Regions from separate parts of the Paenibacillus sp. NPDC057934 genome, predicted to be linked through region 3. Evidence: riboswitches for the same ligand, from Rfam matches in the RefSeq annotation. Region 3 holds a riboswitch; each other region holds the start of a gene.
What was found. Region 3 has a riboswitch for cyclic di-GMP ahead of ACFVRY_RS24030 (glycosyl hydrolase). Riboswitches for the same ligand answer to the same signal wherever they lie in the genome.
Positions count from the first base shown of each region.

Region 1: it holds a riboswitch for cyclic di-GMP, as region 3 does, so the genes downstream of both, ACFVRY_RS11135 (anti-repressor SinI family protein) here and ACFVRY_RS24030 (glycosyl hydrolase) in region 3, are expected to answer to the same signal.
Region 2: it holds a riboswitch for cyclic di-GMP, as region 3 does, so the genes downstream of both, ACFVRY_RS11580 (choice-of-anchor A family protein) here and ACFVRY_RS24030 (glycosyl hydrolase) in region 3, are expected to answer to the same signal.
Region 4: it holds a riboswitch for cyclic di-GMP, as region 3 does, so the genes downstream of both, ACFVRY_RS23020 (FapA family protein) here and ACFVRY_RS24030 (glycosyl hydrolase) in region 3, are expected to answer to the same signal.

Region 1 is NZ_JBHVPB010000004.1:282,727-287,076, reverse strand. It holds gene ACFVRY_RS11150 (TasA family protein) at 40-633, shown strand; gene ACFVRY_RS11145 (TasA family protein) at 705-1,292, shown strand; gene ACFVRY_RS11140 (helix-turn-helix domain-containing protein) at 1,475-1,804, shown strand; gene ACFVRY_RS11135 (anti-repressor SinI family protein) at 1,911-2,063, opposite strand; cyclic di-GMP riboswitch class I at 2,091-2,175, opposite strand; gene ACFVRY_RS11130 (2-oxoglutarate dehydrogenase E1 component) at 2,694-4,350, shown strand, end outside.
Region 2 is NZ_JBHVPB010000004.1:387,464-391,813, reverse strand. It holds gene ACFVRY_RS11580 (choice-of-anchor A family protein) at 1-1,693, opposite strand, end outside; cyclic di-GMP riboswitch class I at 1,783-1,872, opposite strand; gene ACFVRY_RS11575 (YhjD family protein) at 2,340-2,747, shown strand; gene ACFVRY_RS11570 (ASCH domain-containing protein) at 2,934-3,380, opposite strand; gene ACFVRY_RS11565 (FMN-dependent NADH-azoreductase) at 3,660-4,301, shown strand.
Region 3 is NZ_JBHVPB010000011.1:139,878-144,227, forward strand. It holds gene ACFVRY_RS24025 (glycosyl hydrolase) at 1-408, opposite strand, end outside; gene ACFVRY_RS24030 (glycosyl hydrolase) at 586-2,214, opposite strand; cyclic di-GMP riboswitch class I at 2,225-2,305, opposite strand; gene ACFVRY_RS24035 (sugar phosphate nucleotidyltransferase) at 2,472-3,845, opposite strand.
Region 4 is NZ_JBHVPB010000010.1:224,129-228,478, reverse strand. It holds gene ACFVRY_RS23025 (FUSC family protein) at 1-1,010, shown strand, start outside; cyclic di-GMP riboswitch class I at 1,322-1,412, shown strand; gene ACFVRY_RS23020 (FapA family protein) at 1,516-3,372, shown strand; gene ACFVRY_RS23015 (DMT family transporter) at 3,448-4,332, opposite strand.

The sequences.
Region 1 (4,350 bases), on a different contig from region 3:
AGTCAAAAACAAAAAAAGATTGAGAGAGGGATGAAATTAATGAATATTAAAAAAACACTGAGGCTGGGCGTTGTCTCAGCAGCGCTTGGATTGACTTTGGTCGGCGGAGGAACCTTCGCATATTTCAGCGATACCGCGCAAAGCTCCGCTTCTTTTCAAAACGGAACATTGAGCCTGGATTCTGATCCCTCTGTGATCGTGGACCTTACCAATCTCAAACCGGGTGATATCATCACCAGAGACTTCCAGCTGAAGAATAGTGGCTCACTTGATATTTCCCAAGTGCTGCTGAAGACGGCAGCTCAGGTTATAGATGTGAACAATGACAATGGAACTCATAATTTGAAAGATGACATTGTGGTCACCTTCTTGGTTAATAAAGACAAGATATCTTCTCCGGTCCTTGTTAAAAAATTGTCTGAGCTGGAAAGTCTGTCACCAGACCTTGTAAAAGCAGGCATCCTTGGTTCAGTTTTCGGGGAAAAATCAGGGATCAAGGCAGGAACTCTAGATAAGCTGTCCGTTCAGTTTGCCTTTGTCGACAACTTCCAGCCACAGAACTACTACCAGGGGGATAGCCTGAAATTGAATTGGACCTTCGAGGCCAAACAAGGCGCTGGCGAATACAAATAAGCCGTCTGATCTAAATTCAGTATCCATTTTGTCTACCATTTTATTAACCATATAAGAGGAGGAATTTAATCATGGGTATCAAAAAAACATTGGGTCTTGGTGTAGCCTCAGCAGCTTTGGGATTGTCTTTAATCGGGGGCGGCACCTTCGCTTACTTCAGCGATACAGCGGAAAGCACAGCAACTTTCGCTGCTGGCACGCTCGATCTGAATACTAATCCTACCCAAAATGTGAACCTGAGCAATCTGAAACCAGGTGACATCGCTGTCCGCAGCTTCACTCTACAGAACAACGGCACACTTGACATTAAGGAATTGAAGCTGGCTACAGCGTATAATGTTACGGATGCTAACACCAACAATGGCTCAGAGGATCTCGGTGCACACTTTAAAGTAAAACTCCTTGACAGCAGCTATACTAGTGGTCCGATTACTGGCCATGTCGTTGGCGAAGCAACACTCAAGGATTTGCAGAGCAATCCGGGCTACGATCTGGTAGCTAACGCCTTCCCAGGTGGCATCTCCGCAGCCCAATCCAAGACGCTCAAGTTAGCCTTTGAGTTTGTTGAGAACAATCAGGATCAAAACATCTTCCAAGGCGACAAACTGGACGTGACTTTGACCTTCAACGCCAAGCAAGGCGCTGGCGAATTTAAATAAACCTGTTCTTATAAAAAATACCGGCATCTCTTAGACCCTTAATCGGGCTGGGGCATGCCGGTTTTTGATCCAGTCCCCTCCCTCTTTCTCCTCTGAACAGCAATGTGTCTTTGTCCGTTTCAAGGAAATTTGTTATACTTATACAAAAAGTACGGAGGGGCGTTGTCATCGTGCCTGATAATATGGGAGGACGTATCCATGAACTCCGGGTCGAGAAGGGCTTATCCTTATCCGAGCTTGCGGACAAGGCGGATGTGGCCAAGTCGTACCTGAGTAATGTTGAAAGAAATATTCAGTCCAACCCCTCTATCCAATTCATTGAGAAAATTGCCGACGCGCTCCAAGTCTCTATTCACGTGTTGCTATATGGAGATCTCTCCGACACGGAAGATACGCCTCTGGATTCGGAATGGTTCCGGCTCGTGCAAGAGGCAATGAGCTCCGGCATCAGCAAGCGGGAGTTCAAGGAATTTCTGGATTATCAAAAATGGCGTCTTGAACAAAAGGATTAATGATTCCGGCCCTGAGCGCTTCAATGCCTTGGAGACCCATCATATAGAGAAGGGCACAGCATATGCTGTGCCCTTCTCTATATGTATCCTGTTATGATTCAAGCTGCTAAATTGCCTTTAAAGCCTTTTCATTAAAGAAACGGCGAATCTCCTCCGCCTTGATGCCCGCCTTCTTGGCACTCAGCAGCAAATATACCCATTCTAAATCCAGATCGACTGTCTGTAGTTCTCCGTTGCTCCCCTGGTTGGACTTATCCAAAAAATCTCCTCCTAAGATTTCTCGTCCCCAGGCAGTCCGGCCGTCTTAGTATTTCTACCTTAGACCCGAGACTTTGTGCCCCTGTCTTTCAACAGGTTTACCCTTTACTGGACCCTTTACATGAAAGGATCTGGCTAGAAATTATTATTAAAAACCTTACTGCAATAACATTATACAAGAAATAATCGGAAAAGTGTGTCGTTTTCTGGAAATTTCTAAGGAGACAAATGTAAAAAGTTTAGCTCGTTTGGACTAATACCTGTCCAATCTGAAACTATCTGTACGAAATGTAAAATTTTAAATTCATGAATAAATATACTAATCCATACGAACTATATAAAGTTATTAACCAAAATTCAAATCCTCTAAACAGCTTTTCCTGTCAATTCAAGGTCTATAGCATCATTTTACTAGTTCCGACCTCTTAGACTAATCTATTTATGGCGCTATGGCATCAATGACCGGGCTGAACCATACCGTTTTGCGATTGGATTGGACGAAAGTATGAATTGATTAAGGCCACCGAAAGTAGCACAATAGAAAGGAAATGAAAACGCAACCATCACAGCTCCGAACAAGGCCCATACCAGCGCCCCGCGTTTGGAGTTCATCCGTTAGGAGGATGTATTCATGGCAGCCAAAGAGCCCTACAATGAATCTGTTTGGAGCAAATATTACGGTCCCAATCTGGGCTACATTCAAGAGAAGTATGAGCAGTTTGTGAAAGACCCCTCCTCAATTGAAAATAATTACCGTGAACTTTTTACTGTTTATGGCCCGCCTCCCCTGGCGCCGGATGCCGAACCAGCTCCGCAGCCTATCGTCTCGGGAGATGCCGTTTGGCTTCGCAAGGCTGTTAAAGCCTCCAAGCTAATCGCTAACATTCGTATATATGGCCATTTGGCCGCCAATATTGACCCGCTGGAGCGGGATCACAACCCTATGATAAAATGGCTGAATCACGAAACGTATGAACTTACGCGTGAGGACCTCATGGCCCTCCCTGCTTCGCTGATTTGGGAGAATGTACCGGATAATATTCAAACCGCTTGGGACGCTGTTCACCGGATGCGCCAAGCCTATACACAAACTATCGCCTACGAATTTGGTCATGTGCATGATGAACAGGAACTTCGCTGGTTGAACAGCCAGGCAGAGTCCGTTAACTCACCTGCTCCACTAAATACCGCTGAACGCAAGGAATTGCTGAGCCGGTTGATTCAAGTGGAACAGTTCGAGACCTTCCTGCACAAGACTTTCGTGGGCCAAAAGCGTTTCAGCCTAGAGGGCAACGATGCCCTTGTACCGATGCTGGACGAAATCGTACGCGCGGCCGCGCATGAAGGTGCAGAGCATATCCTGATGGGTATGGCCCACCGCGGACGTTTGAATGTACTGGCTCATATCCTCGGCAAGCCTTATGACATCATTTTCTCCGAGTTCCATCATTCGCCGAACAAGGAGCTATTCCCTTCGGAAGGGTCCATGGGCATTAACTACGGCTGGACCGGAGACGTGAAGTACCATCTAGGTGCTGATCGCGCTGTACGCGAGGGCGAAACCGTCCGCACTAGGCTGACGCTGGCGAACAATCCGAGCCACTTGGAGTTTGTTAATCCTGTCGTAGAAGGATTCGCTCGTGCAGCTCAGGAGGAGCGAATCCTACCAGGCCTGCCGAAGCTCGACACGAACAAGGCGATAGCCGTGCTGATGCACGGAGATGCTGCCTTCCCGGGTGAAGGCATTGTGGCCGAGACGCTGAATATCGGCAAGCTGGACGGGTATACGAATGGCGGAACGATTCATATTATCGTCAACAACCGCATCGGCTTCACCACCGAAAGCGAGGACTCCCGGTCGACGCATTATGCCAGTGACTTGGCCAAAGGCTATGAAATCCCTATCGTACATGTCAATGCTGATGATCCGGAAGCCTGTGTAGCGGCTGTTCGTCTGGCCAGCGCTTATCGCAATAAGTACAAAAAGGATTTCGTCATTGATCTGATCGGCTACCGCCGCCACGGTCATAATGAGATGGATGATCCGGAAACAACCCAGCCGATCGTCTACGGCAAGGTCCGCAATCACCCGACAGTTCACAGAATCTATGCCGAACGCCTCCGTCAGGAGAAAGTCGTCACAGATGAAGATGTGAAGCAAATGAATGCCGATGCAGAGAGCATCTTGCAGCAGGCTTATGATAATATGAAAGAAGGCAAACATAAGAGCGCGGACAGTAAGACTTCCGTACCCGTGAAAACGGAGGACAGCCCTAGCAAATCGACTG
Region 2 (4,350 bases), on a different contig from region 3:
GTGTTGCCGTTGGCGTTGGTGTCGGCGTTGGCGTTGGTGTCGGTGTTGCCGTTGGCGTCGCTGTCGGCGTTGCCGTTGGTGTTGGCTTCGGCGTCGCTGTCGGCGTTGCCGTCGGTGTTGGTGTTGGTTTCGGCGTCGCTGTCGGCGTAGCCGTTGGTGTCGGCTTCGGCGTCGCTGTTGGTGTTGGCGTCGGCTTCGGCGTCGGCGTCGCTGTCGGCGTTGCCGTTGGTGTTGGCTTCGGCGTCGCCGTTGGTGTCGGCGTAGCCGTTGGTGTCGGCGTAGCCGTTGGTGTCGGCGTAGCCGTTGGTGTCGGCGTTGGCTTCGGCGTCGCTGTCGGCGTTGCCGTTGCTGTCGGTGTTGGTTTCGGCGTCGCTGTCGGCGTAGCCGTTGGTGTTGGTGTTGGCTTCGGCGTCGCTGTTGGTGTCGGCGTAGCCGTTGGTGTTGGCTTCGGCGTCGCTGTTGGTGTCGGCGTTGCCGTTGGTGTTGGCTTCGGCGTCGCTGTTGGTGTTGCCGTTGCTGTCGGTGTTGGTTTCGGCGTCGCTGTCGGCGTAGCCGTTGGTTTAGGTGTTTTTGTCGGCTTTGGTGTTGGCGTTGGTGTTGGTGTTGGGCATGGTGTTGGCGTTGGTGTTGTCGTCGCTGTCGGTGTTGCCGTTGGCTTCGGACTTGGCGTTGGCGTCGGCGTAGCTGTTGGCTTCGGACTTGGTGTTACCGTCGCTGTTGGTGTAGCTGTCGGTTTCGGACTTGGTGTTGCCGTCGCTGTCGGTGTAGCTGTTGGTTTCGGCGTTGCACTCGGTGATGGTGTTGGGGTAGCAGACGGTGTCGGACTTGGGCTTGGCGTAGGCGTTGTTGACGGGGTGGTTCCTTCAAACGGATAATGGTGCATTTGCACAAAACCGTTGAATGAAGTGGCTATCAACGTGCCATGCAACTCCGCATAACTGTAGAACACACTCGCTTTTGGCGCCAGAATTGTACCTTCTATCGTTGTATTAGCTATACTGATTGAGCCTGCTTGATAAAAATTAAATAATACCTTCCGGGGACTTCCTCCCCAGATTTGAAAACTTGGAATGCTGATCGCGCCTCCGCTAACATTGACTATAACAGTGCCATTGTTTGCAATGTTGAACTGAAGACCGTTGGCATCCGCCAAATCGGAGGCGGATAGATTCACGACATTAAAGGCTTCCGGGGCGTTGATGGTTATTTTCCCGTATTCCTTCTTGAAAGATCCTGCCTCGGGGAGAGACGCCAGCTCAGCCGATTTATTAATCAGAAATTGCTTTTCTCTAGCAAAATCAATTGGAGTAGCCTTTCTCTCGCCTTCTTTGATATCAGCCCGTTCCTTGCTCAAAGATCCCCCGTAAACGGCTGTGCCATACACAGTTCCATCAGTCAAATTAATGTTTCCTCCCGCAATTAGAACATCGCCGCCCTGGGCATCCTTAGATACGCCATAACCTTTCAGGCTGATGTTCCCTGCGGCCGCAAGCCGCCCGTGAATCTGGTCGTTCGACTGCGTGAAGTCTCCAAACACAAAAGCATTAAAATTCCCGGCAACCCCCAAAACTGGCGTGGGGGTATACGGCAAGCCCGATGTTGCGTTCACCGGGACGCCCAGGGAAAACGTGCTTCCCACTGTCAGCAGCCCTGCCAGGAACAATTTCACTGCCGACTTCATTTTTTTCCTCAATGCTTACACCTCCTATTAAATTTTATATGATCTCGTAGCAGCTACGATGACAACAAAAAAAGACCACCAAGAAGTAGAGAAGCTCTCTTCATGGCAGTCGGACGGTCATGGCACTTGTCAGTACTTTAGACTCCTGGACTTTGCGTCCCGTCTTTTCAGACGGTTTGCTATTATACATGACGATAATAACTTACTAGAAATGCCCGCAAAACAACATACGGCAGGCCCTGCGTGATATTTTTTGCTGTAATTTATCAATAGTGTAGCTTGGCGTTATCGCATTGTCAACGAATTCCTTTTTGTACAATATTTAAATGAAAAAAGCGCCAAAAGGCGCTTCAAATCGTCATTTTATCCTCTTTTTAGAACATCTGTATCCACCCGATAATTGATATCCATAACGGAATACTCAGGAACAGTCCGAACAACATACCCCGATAAATATTCCCTTCATGCTCCATGGCTCACTTCTCCCCAATATTACAATAGTCTTCCTTTTAGTATTTCAAATTAAATATAATATCATTCCTTCGAATGAATTGTGAATTACATCACAATATTGTGTTAGTTTATAAATACCATTGAATATTTTTTGAAATTCGGAGTAGAATAGGAATACACGTTCTCATTTTAGGTGGTGATACGCATGCACAAAGCCGAGAGTATAGACAATCATCTGGTAAAATCGTATTTGCTTCTCCCGCTGATCCTATCTGCTTTTGAACGCGATGCCAGCATCATTTCCGCGCAGCTCCGAACACCTTCACCTTATCTTGAAGTTTTGGATACGGCAGCCCATGCAGCTACTGCAGATCTCAGGGATATCCGCACGGAGATGAGAATTCGCGGCATTAAGGTATATGAACAACATAAGCTCCCGCATGGCCTTGAGGCTAAATTCATCTGCCGGGGATATCACGAACGGATGCTGCTGCTGAATGAACTCATTGCCGCACAAGCAGGAATCCATATGCGCAAGTATCTAGGACTGGATATTTCGGCTTTCCGAAATGAGCAGGAGCAATACAGAATCAATCCTGCCCCTCAACTCTAAATCTACCCTATGCTAAGGATCGGTTAAAAAAATAGGCCCTGCCATGGGAGTTGGCAGGACCCAAATCTATACCACTAAACACTGGGGGGCGTTTGGTAAATCCAATATAACCCCCGAACCTGAAAATAAGCTGATCTTAAGATAAAAATTAGCTTAAAAAATGTCACGATTTTTGTTAAACGAAGATCAGAAATGTTCCTCTTCATCCGAAAGGGGGTACTCCCAGAAGCCCAGTCGCCCTTTGGCCGGGACGGGATGAACCAGCGGGCGAACATCCTCCAGCTCCCAAGCGAAACGTCCTTCTGTATAGTCGCCAAAAGCCCGTTCGTTCTCGCTTATCCACTGCGCCACACCATTCAACCCAGTAATACCATTCAACCCAGTAATACCATGGCACTCCTTCAGTTTCCCTGTAGCAATAATAACACCCGTGGGTAAATTCCCTTCTGTATAGCCGAGCTTTGCGAGTAGCGATTGGAACGGCTCTCGTCTACATGCGGCCTTGTCTATTTTAAGACCGGCATGGATTGCCAGTTCTCCACGATATGCCGTTCGCCATGAACGGGTTTCGTAGTTTTTCTCACCAAGCGCAACCAATGTAGCCCAGGGCTGCCGTATTGTTAAGCAACGCATGTTGTGTTATCTCCTTCTTTATTTCACTGAGCCATCAGGTGTACATCCCTACTATAACTCATTTATCTAGATATCGAACTTCTTATCCAACACCACAATTAACAAAGTTGCAAGCGGTCCACATAACGCACTTGCATATATCATGAAATGTCCGGACAAAATTAACCAAGACATCCATGCAGCAAAAATTCATTTTTTGTGATTAAGTGTCACAGATTGTCCTTCACATTTGTCTACATAAATGTACAACAAAAAACTTAATTATGGAGGCACTATCTAATGAGCAAATTGCTTATCATTAACGCACACCCTTTAGTTGATTCAACTACTTCATTCAGTCTTGGTGTATTCAAACACTTCATGGAGACTTATGAAGTGCATAAACCTAATAATGAAATCATAGAACAAATTAACCTATACGAAGATGAAATTCCCTTAATTGATAAGACTGTCCTAGGCGCTTGGGACAAATCTGCAAAAGGCGAAGCACTAACTACTCAAGAAAAAGAAGTAACCGGACGAATGAATGAAGTATTACAACAATTCAAAAGTGCTAATAAATATCTTATTGTTCACCCGCTGCATAACTTCAACGTTCCATCAAAGCTCAAGGATTATGTCGATAACATTATGATTGCAAGGGAGACATTTAAGTATACCGATACAGGGTCAGTGGGACTTTTAAAAGATGGGAGAAGCATGGTAGTCATTCAGGCGAGCGGTTCGATCTATACTAATGATGACTGGTACACTGAGGTTGAATACTCGCATAAATACTTAAAGTCCATGTTTAATTTCTTTGGTATTGAGGATTTCCAAACCCTGAGAGTACAAGGGACTGCTCTACTGAACAAGGACGAGATATTAAAGACAGCATTTAAAGAAGCAGAGGAAGCAGCCCTAACTCTGGCAAACAAATAAATAATTTAACGAGCACTTTAATTGAAAAAAGGCGCGGCTCCGAACCCAC
Region 3 (4,350 bases):
AGTCATGGCGACAATGCCGCCCCCTTCATACCACTTGATGGCGCTATTCACTACAGACTGGCGCTGCATAGCAATCTTCTCGGCAGACTGATGGTTCAAGGCCCCTAGTTCATAGCCATGAAGCAGAGCATATTTTCCACTGGCTGACTTCAGTTTATTATTGAATTCATCGGGGCTTTCAAGATAGTCATGTTGCCCGGAGATGATGCCCTGACCGCTAAGGCCCGTCAAATATTGCAGCAATCGGCGGGCCTCCGGCGAAGCCGAAGGATTGACCGGGGCTATCGCCGCTTTATCCTCGGGCGAGACGCCCGAATCGGGAACATCGCCCCAGGAGGGCAAGAGAGACAGAAGCAGAAGAACCGGAAGCAAGGTCGTAAGCAGCCGAAAATTACGGGATGGCTTCATGTGTCATCTTCCTTTTGGTAGCCGTGATATCAGTCCGGTCGTAACTAAACTGACCTTCATCTAGGTCAATCACTCTCTTCACCCGGAGGCCTATAGTGCAGTAGCCCTGCCAAAGAGCAGGGCTACCGATCGGCTGAAAAGAATCCTCATTGCTGTTATCCTTTAGACGCGTAATACCTAGATAACGGAATTCCCAGTTCCTAATGCACCCTTAAACAATGCGCTTTCCGGAACCGTCTCCTTCACCTGACTGGGGCTCCCCCACATCAGGCGCACCCGGGCATCACCCAGATTCTCGTAATACTCCACTTTAATATCGTACAACTGCCCGGCGTTCAGGGCGATGTTCCCCTGGTGCTCAGCTCCGCTCTGATTATTCCAGCTGTCAATGACCGCCTGCCCGTTGATCCATACCCGAATGCCATCATCGGATTCGGTGTAGATCTGGTAATCCTCGCTATACAGCGGTTTGATTTTCCCCGTCCAACGGATAGAGAAATTATCAACGCCGAGCAGGGCTATATCCGGTGATCCCTGCCGCCAATTATTATCAATTACTGCATCATCCCGGGTAAGAACGGCCGCACCGGAAAGCTGCATATTATTGAAGTATTCTCCCGTTAACCCGTTAGCCGTCTTATGCGTCCCCCCCGTTCCAGCATTCCCTGTAGGGTTAGATGGAGCAGGAGGCTTCGGGGTGATTGATGGTGTTGCAACTGGTACTGGAGGAGCCGGTGGGGTAGGCGTAGGTGCCGGTACCGCTCCAGCCGCAATCTTGTCTCTCGTTACTGTGTAACTATTGTTCATAAAACCTTTAATATCATCGGTGTGGTTATTATCATATAGCATTTTTCCCCAGGTCATCATAAAGGTCCATTTGCTTTGGGTCTCTCTCAGCTTGGCTACGTCTGGCATTTCCCCGTTCTCTCCGATACCGATCGGCTTCCCGGCCGCCAGCGCCAGCAGACTATCGTAATGGCTTTGTTTATAATCGTTCTCATATATATCTGCCGCGAGAATGTCTACTTTATCCGCACCCGGATAGGTCAGGGCATACGGATCAGCCCACGCATTCGGGGCATTCGGACTCCATACCCAGAGCAGATTATTCAATTTATGAACGTTAACAAAACGGTCATACATAATATTCCAAAGTGCGGCGAAATTATTTTTCTTCCCCCACCAGAACCAATCTCCGTTCATTTCGTGATACGGGCGCCATAATACGGGCACCCCTGCATCACGCAAGCTTTTCAAAGGTACAGCCACTCTATCCAGTTCGGCAATCAGGTTGTTGTACTGTACCGTCCCTGGTGTAACGTACTTGTTGAATTCCGCTTGGCTGAGACTTCTGTGGACATTGGACCAATCATAGCTAGTCCCAGGCAGGTTGGCATGGAAGGTCATGGCGACTACTCCACCGCTCTTGCTCCAGTTGATGGCGCTGTTCACTACATTCTGGCGATACCAGGCAACCTGGCTCTCATTCTGGCCACTGATGGCCCCCATTTCGTAACCGTGCAGTGCGGCATACTTACCGCTGGTGTCTTGCAGCTTGAAATTGAACTCATCGGGACTCTCCAGGTAGTCATGCTGCCCTGCGATAATTCCTTTACCGGATAAAGAGTACATATAATTAAGCAACTTTACAGCTTCAGGCGAGGCAGCGGGATTAACCGGAGTACCGGAGCTTGCAGCTCCTGCCGCAGACGGGACGATTCCCATTCCAAGGGGAAGGGCTGTCAGAAACAGAACAAGGGACAGGAGGGCTCGCAACAAACGATACTTACGGTAAGCTTTCAACATACATCTCCCTTTCGGTAGCCAGGCTGCCATTCTTGCGAAAGGCCCTGTGGCTTTGCGTCCCTATCTTTCGATAGGTTTGCCTTTGTCGAATTAGAGGATTTTTTCCTCTTACCGTAAATATCGACGCTATTTAATTATTTTTTAGTGCATTTATGAAAAAAATATCATTTTTGAGTCTTTATACCTGTTTTGTAAATTTCGCATTTGGTTAAATAGATAGTTTGTTCTATTAAAATCCCTAACACCGTAATCCGGTCCTAGGAGATAAACTGATGCAGCTCAATATCTTCCCAATTCAGAGTGATACGGATATTATCTTCCTCCACCAGTTCAGAGCCTGTCTGCACTTCAATAAACTCCACATCCGTCAAAGCCAGGATGGCATGCTTGGTGCCCTCCGGAATACGGACCACATCGCCCGCCTTCACGTTGTGCATTTTCTCATTCAGAACAATGCTGGCTTCCCCACTAATAATAGTCCAGATCTCACTGCGTTTGCGGTGCAACTGGTAGCTGATATTCTTCCCTTGTGAGATGCAAATCCGTTTCGTCAGCACCTCATTGCCTTCTTCATATTTCACATAATCAATGACACGATAATGGCCCCAGCGACGTTCCTCGTACATCGGGCGCTGATCAAACGACTTCAGCACCTCTTTGATTCGTGGGCTTTCCGCCTTATGGGTTACGAGAATACCATCAGGACTGGCAGCGATAATTAGATCTTTCGCCCCAATGACCGTTATAGGAATATCCAGTTCATTCACGAGGCAGGTGCCTTCGGAATCAGCTGTGACAACACCTTTACCAACATGATTACTGCTCATCTCTTCCGTCAATGTATTCCACGTGCCAAGGTCCTTCCAGAAGCCGTCATACGGCTGCACAACAATCCGCTCTTCCTTCTCTACTACTTCATAGTCAAAACTGATGGAGGACAGCAGCTTATACTGCTTCTGCAATTCCTCATAGTTGAGAGGCAATCCTTTGCGTTGCAGAATATCCAGCAGATACCCGAGACGGAAAGCAAACACGCCACAGTTCCACAGCGCATTGCGGCTGATTAGCTCCTCGGCCTGAATGCGATCCGGCTTCTCCTGAAAATGGCTTACCTGCATAAAACCGCTCGCCGCAGGCTCATCGGAGGTCGGGATGATATACCCGTATTTCTCCGAAGCATGCTCAGGCACCACACCCATCAGCGCCAGATTTGCGCCACTCTCCTCTATCGTATGTTCAAGCTGGGCTACGGTTTCGAAGAAAGAAGCCTCAACATAAGGGTCCACTGGCAAGATAGCCACCGTCTCAGCAGGCGATACACCCGCCACGGTATATAAATAAGCCGCCGTCAGCGCAATAGCCGGGAAGGTATCGCGGCGCTCCGGCTCAACGATAATCGGCACATGGCCTCCCAATTGGCTCTGGATCATTTCTACCTGCCCGCGGCCTGTAGCCAGATAAGACGAATCCGCGAGTCCAGTCTCTTCGAGCTGTCTCCACACTCGCTGCACCATCGATTCCGGCTCACCTTGCGGGCTTTCCAGTACCTTCAGAAATTGCTTCGAACGTGAATCATTGGACAACGGCCAGAGCCTCTTACCTGAACCACCTGATAAAAGTACCAGTTTCATATGTGAACCCTCCTCATTCGTATGGTAAACAGAAACCAATTCTTACTTGCTGTATATGCGATATAGAAAGGCCGATTGAGCCTCTATAAAGTAATCCCGGTAAAACAGACTCCAGCACATCGCTCGCTTAAGGGTAGTCTGCATGATGAATCTTTTAACGCCAAGATCGACCTAATCATTCGTTTCTCTCGCCTGTATTTCATAAGCGAATAAACAGAGAAAGTTCACAAGAAGTGTTAGGATAAACGTATTGGCGGGTAAAATAAATAGATAGTGATAACTCGGGTGTACTTGCTGTGCTAATCGAACAAAGTGTCGTTGGGACGTACTAGCTAGCGCTCATCGGTTAAAGTCTCGCTGAGTGGATTAAGTGGTATCAACGGTACTAGATAATGTTGTTCGGTAACTATATAGGTCTTTAAATGGGATGCTGATTCTTCCGTTTTCTTATAAGTGGTCACAATAGGCTCGACTCTACGTTTGGATCACCTAGGGTGCACTATAG
Region 4 (4,350 bases), on a different contig from region 3:
TGGTGCACAGTCTTTATAGTAGTCACTATCTGTACTTTGCTCCGCTAGCTGCCATTCTGATTACCCAAGGTACGGTTAAGGGCTCTGTAGAAAAAGGAATCTACCGCCTCCTCGGCATCATTCTTGGCGGGATCGTCGCTCTGATTGTCGGCAAGTTCTTTAACATAAGCGGGCTCTCCATCCTGCTTATGCTGCTCATCGGCATTGGCATCGCCACCGCCTGCCGCGTGAATATTCAGGCCGTGACCCAAGTAGGCGTCACCTCTGTTATGGCCCTTTCCTTCTATCAAAACGATTATGTACTCTCTAGAATAACCGAGACCTTCATCGGAGTGCTGATTGCCATTCTTATCAATATGATTATCGTTCCGCCGAAGGGGTTCGTCAAGGTAAAAGCCTTGGCACTTGAAGGAAGCCAACTGCTAGCAGAAGCACTGAGAGGTCTTGCCGCTGGCGAAAAAAGTTCGGTAAAGGGCAATACAGTATCGAAACAAGCCGGTGAACTGCTGAAGCGAAGCGGCAAAAAGCAGAAAGAGATTCACTACACGCTATCGCATTACCAATGCCGAAATGAATTGAACAGGCTTAGCACTGCTACTTCTCATCTTAAAACCGTTCATGCCTATGTGAAGGAAATTGCCGATGAGATCGCCCTGCTGCCACCGCATTATGCAGCTGCAGAAGGGATGACTGGTTCGCTGGAAGCCACTGCCGATTGCATCGCACTGTACGGAACGAAGACCCTGTCCGATACCGAGTGCCCCCGTTCCCTCCCAGACGCCCTACGCCATGCACGGGAATTGCAACTCTCTTGCTTCTCCAAGCTTCAGAGTCATTGCCCTCTGACCGCTATGCGCGATCTTGGTGCAGTCTTCTCGCACCTGAACCGGGTGCTGGATGAGGTGGAACGGGCGGAATATGCCACCTGTTCGGCGGTACCGCACGAAGCTAAGCGAGACATCGCCCAAGGTATTCGTTACATGAAAAAAGGACTCTCCCACAAGTTATAACGTGGAGAGTCCTTTCATTTTACTAAAACCATCTTACACGTTATAATTAAGGAAATGTGGAATATATAGGTACTTTCTACGGATTATGTGATCCTGTGAGAGACGTCCCGGGCCATCCGCCTTAGACGCCTCTCTTTTACATGTGAATGGTCTGGGTGAATTTATTTATTCCCTATTGTCAATTCGTTACTTTAGCACTAAAATTAAAAGGATTTAATGCCGACATTTTATATATACGACGTACCGGCGCCTTCTTTTTTTGTCGATTTTAGTCGATTAAAGTGCCTGATGCTGAGTATACATCATTGATCCATTTTTAAAGGCAAACTATTCGAAAGGGTAGGACGCAAAGCAATGGGCCTAAGAATGCACAAGTGCATTTATGGTTGCCAGGCTGCCAATTAGACGCCTACATGGCGGATATCCCTAGTGGATGATCGCACCGAAATAACGGTGCTCTCTATGTACAGATGCCTTTGATTATACAAAGAAGCGAGGTAACCGAATGCCGCACCGCCCTAATCCAAATGAAGTAAAAGAACTTGCCCGGCCTTTGCCAATAGATCCCTCCGAACAAATCTTGAATAGTGTTACAGAATCTCTACCACTAGACGACGCCAACAATAAGGATGGCATCATCATTATTCAAAATAATCAATTTTTCATCACCTCACCCTTATCTGGCGGCAAACCCGCTGTCGTCTCTCCCGTTCCTCCCCTAGTCCTTAGGAAGAACCGGCAGATCATTACTACCCCTACAGAAGTATTGTCATCCGACCGCCTGGAATGGGAGATTGAAGAGCCAGCTCCGTACGAGATCATAGTCTCCGAAGACAAGCTATCTGCCTTCCTTACCGTGCGACGAGTAGAACAGTACGCTTGGCGCCTGAAGAACTGTGCAGCCACGAATAACATCGCGGTCAGTGCGGAGCAGGACAAGAAAGCCCTGCTATCTACACTGCGCATCGAACAGGTCCTTGCCGATTTTGATAAAAAATCCATCTCACAGAATCTCAATATTCCCGCGATCTACGAGGAATTGAACCGCCCCACCGGACGGCCTGTTCGTGTTGCGGAAGGCACGGCGCCCAAACCTTCGATCGGTGCACGAATCGAAATTCCGTTCTCCGAGGAAGCCCTAACAGCAGAAATCTTCCATAGAAACGTGAGCGGACAGGAAGGGCAGAAATATCCGGACATTCCCGAAGTTCAGGAAGGTGACATCATAGCGATAAAGCATCCATCCATCGAAGGAGTGCCTGGATATGATGTGTATGGACATCTGCTTCCTGCTACACCACCTGAAGATATCCGGCTTACCGCCAAGGAACATACACAGCTTGTGTCCGGAGTGAAGGTCATGGCGCTTCGTACCGGCAGACCCCGCCTGACAGGAGTGAAGGGCTCCATCTTTGATATTGCTGCAGCGCACAGGGTTCTGGGGAATGTCAATTCTGAGACTGGGCATATCGTATTCGCGGGGGACGTTGCTGTTCACGGCGATGTGGAAGAGCGGATGATTATTGAGGCGATTGGAAATGTCTATATTTACGGAAGTGTGAAGAATGCGACCATCGCGGCAACCGGAAGTATTTGGATTCGGGGCGATGTGGCGGAGAGCAAGCTGTATTCGGGATATCATGGAGTATTCAACAACCGACTCTATCATCTCTCCAAACAGATCATGGAGGAAGGCATTCTGCTACGGAAGGCAGCCAAGGTATTGTCCCAAAAGCTAGCCAACCGCCAGCAGCCTGTCAATTACGGCCAGGTCATTCAGCTTCTGCTCGATACCAAATATAAACGATTCGCGATTCTGATCCCCGAGCTCCTAAACGTTCTCTCTGACATCAAGCATACCTACCCTCAGGATACGAAACAGTTGAAACGCTTGCTGGAGGTCTTTTTGCAGCCAGATCAGTTTATCGGGTTGTTGAATGATGCGCTTGTGGAATCCTTCCTGAAGTTGCTAAAGGATATGTACAGAGGCATTGTTGTTATGCAGGAGACTAAAGTCCGGATTGATCTTCCCTACAGCGATAGCAGCAGCATTCATTCTGGCGGCAACATCACCCTTTACGGAGAAGGCACTCGGAAAAGTGAGCTGTTGTCCGCTGGAGATATCGCCTACACAAGCAGAAATGCGGTCTGTGAAGACTCCAATCTGGAAGCCAAGGGTGCCATCACAGCACAGACGGTTGGAGGGACAAGTGAAGTCAAGTCCACCTTAAAGGCCGGAAAGAGGCTTGTTCTGCACAAAATGAGCGGTGGTACAATCAGTGTTGGCGGCTACTCGGAAGAGGTTACCGAACCACTGGAGAACGCTGTGATCACACCACAGACGCTACAGCGCCGACAATAAAATAAAAGGAGGTCCCTCGCGACAATGTCAGCAGGGACCTCCTTTTACTATTCGATGTAGGGCATTCAGCCTTGGTCAGTTAGCTGAAAGTTTGGTAGAACGCTTGAATTTCACATTCACCAGAACAATGCTGCACACAATCAGCAGCAGTCCGATGACCAGGTTAAGCGTGATTTGTTCTTTAAGGAAGAAGACACTGCTGCCAATCGAAATTAACGGAATCAGGAAGGTAAACGAACCCACCTTGCCTGCCTCCCCTTCATTAATCAGTTTGAAGTATACGACCCAGCCCATCGCGATCACAAAAATTGAAATAAACAAGGTATCAGCGATAAAAGCACCATTCCACACAATATCTCCCCACCGTTCGGTCACAGACCCCGAGAACGTCAGGATCAGTCCACCAATCGTAATCTGCATGGCGGTCAACCATAGCGTATCTACACGGTCAGATCGCAGCTTCATATAGATTGTACCAAATGCCCAGCTTAACGCGCTGGCAAGGGCGAGGAAGATGCCCCAAAGGGAAATGCTGCCTGTAAATCCACCGACACTTAGTGAAGCTACACCAATAAACCCTAGTAGCAGTCCGGCGATTTTGAGTCCATACATGCTCTCCCCGAGCCATATCCAAGAGAAAATCCCTAGCAGAACTGGCTGTAAGAAGACGATCGACGAGAACAGACCGGCTGGCACATATTGCAGCCCAATGGTCTGAAAGCCATAGTAGAAGACAATGCTGAGAATCGCAGAGACAAGATAAATCCGCCATAGCTGCTTAAAGCGCAGACTCTTCCATCTCGGCAGAGCGAGCAGAATGAGCAGCACGCCGCCAATCAACGTGCGAATCCCTGCGAATAGCAAGGGTGGGGCGTATGCCAGTGCAATCTTAGACAAGGGCCAGTTAACGCCCCAAACAATAACAAGAAATAAAAGCAGCAGTATATTTTTCTTCTGCATAGTTGTTGATTTCATCTC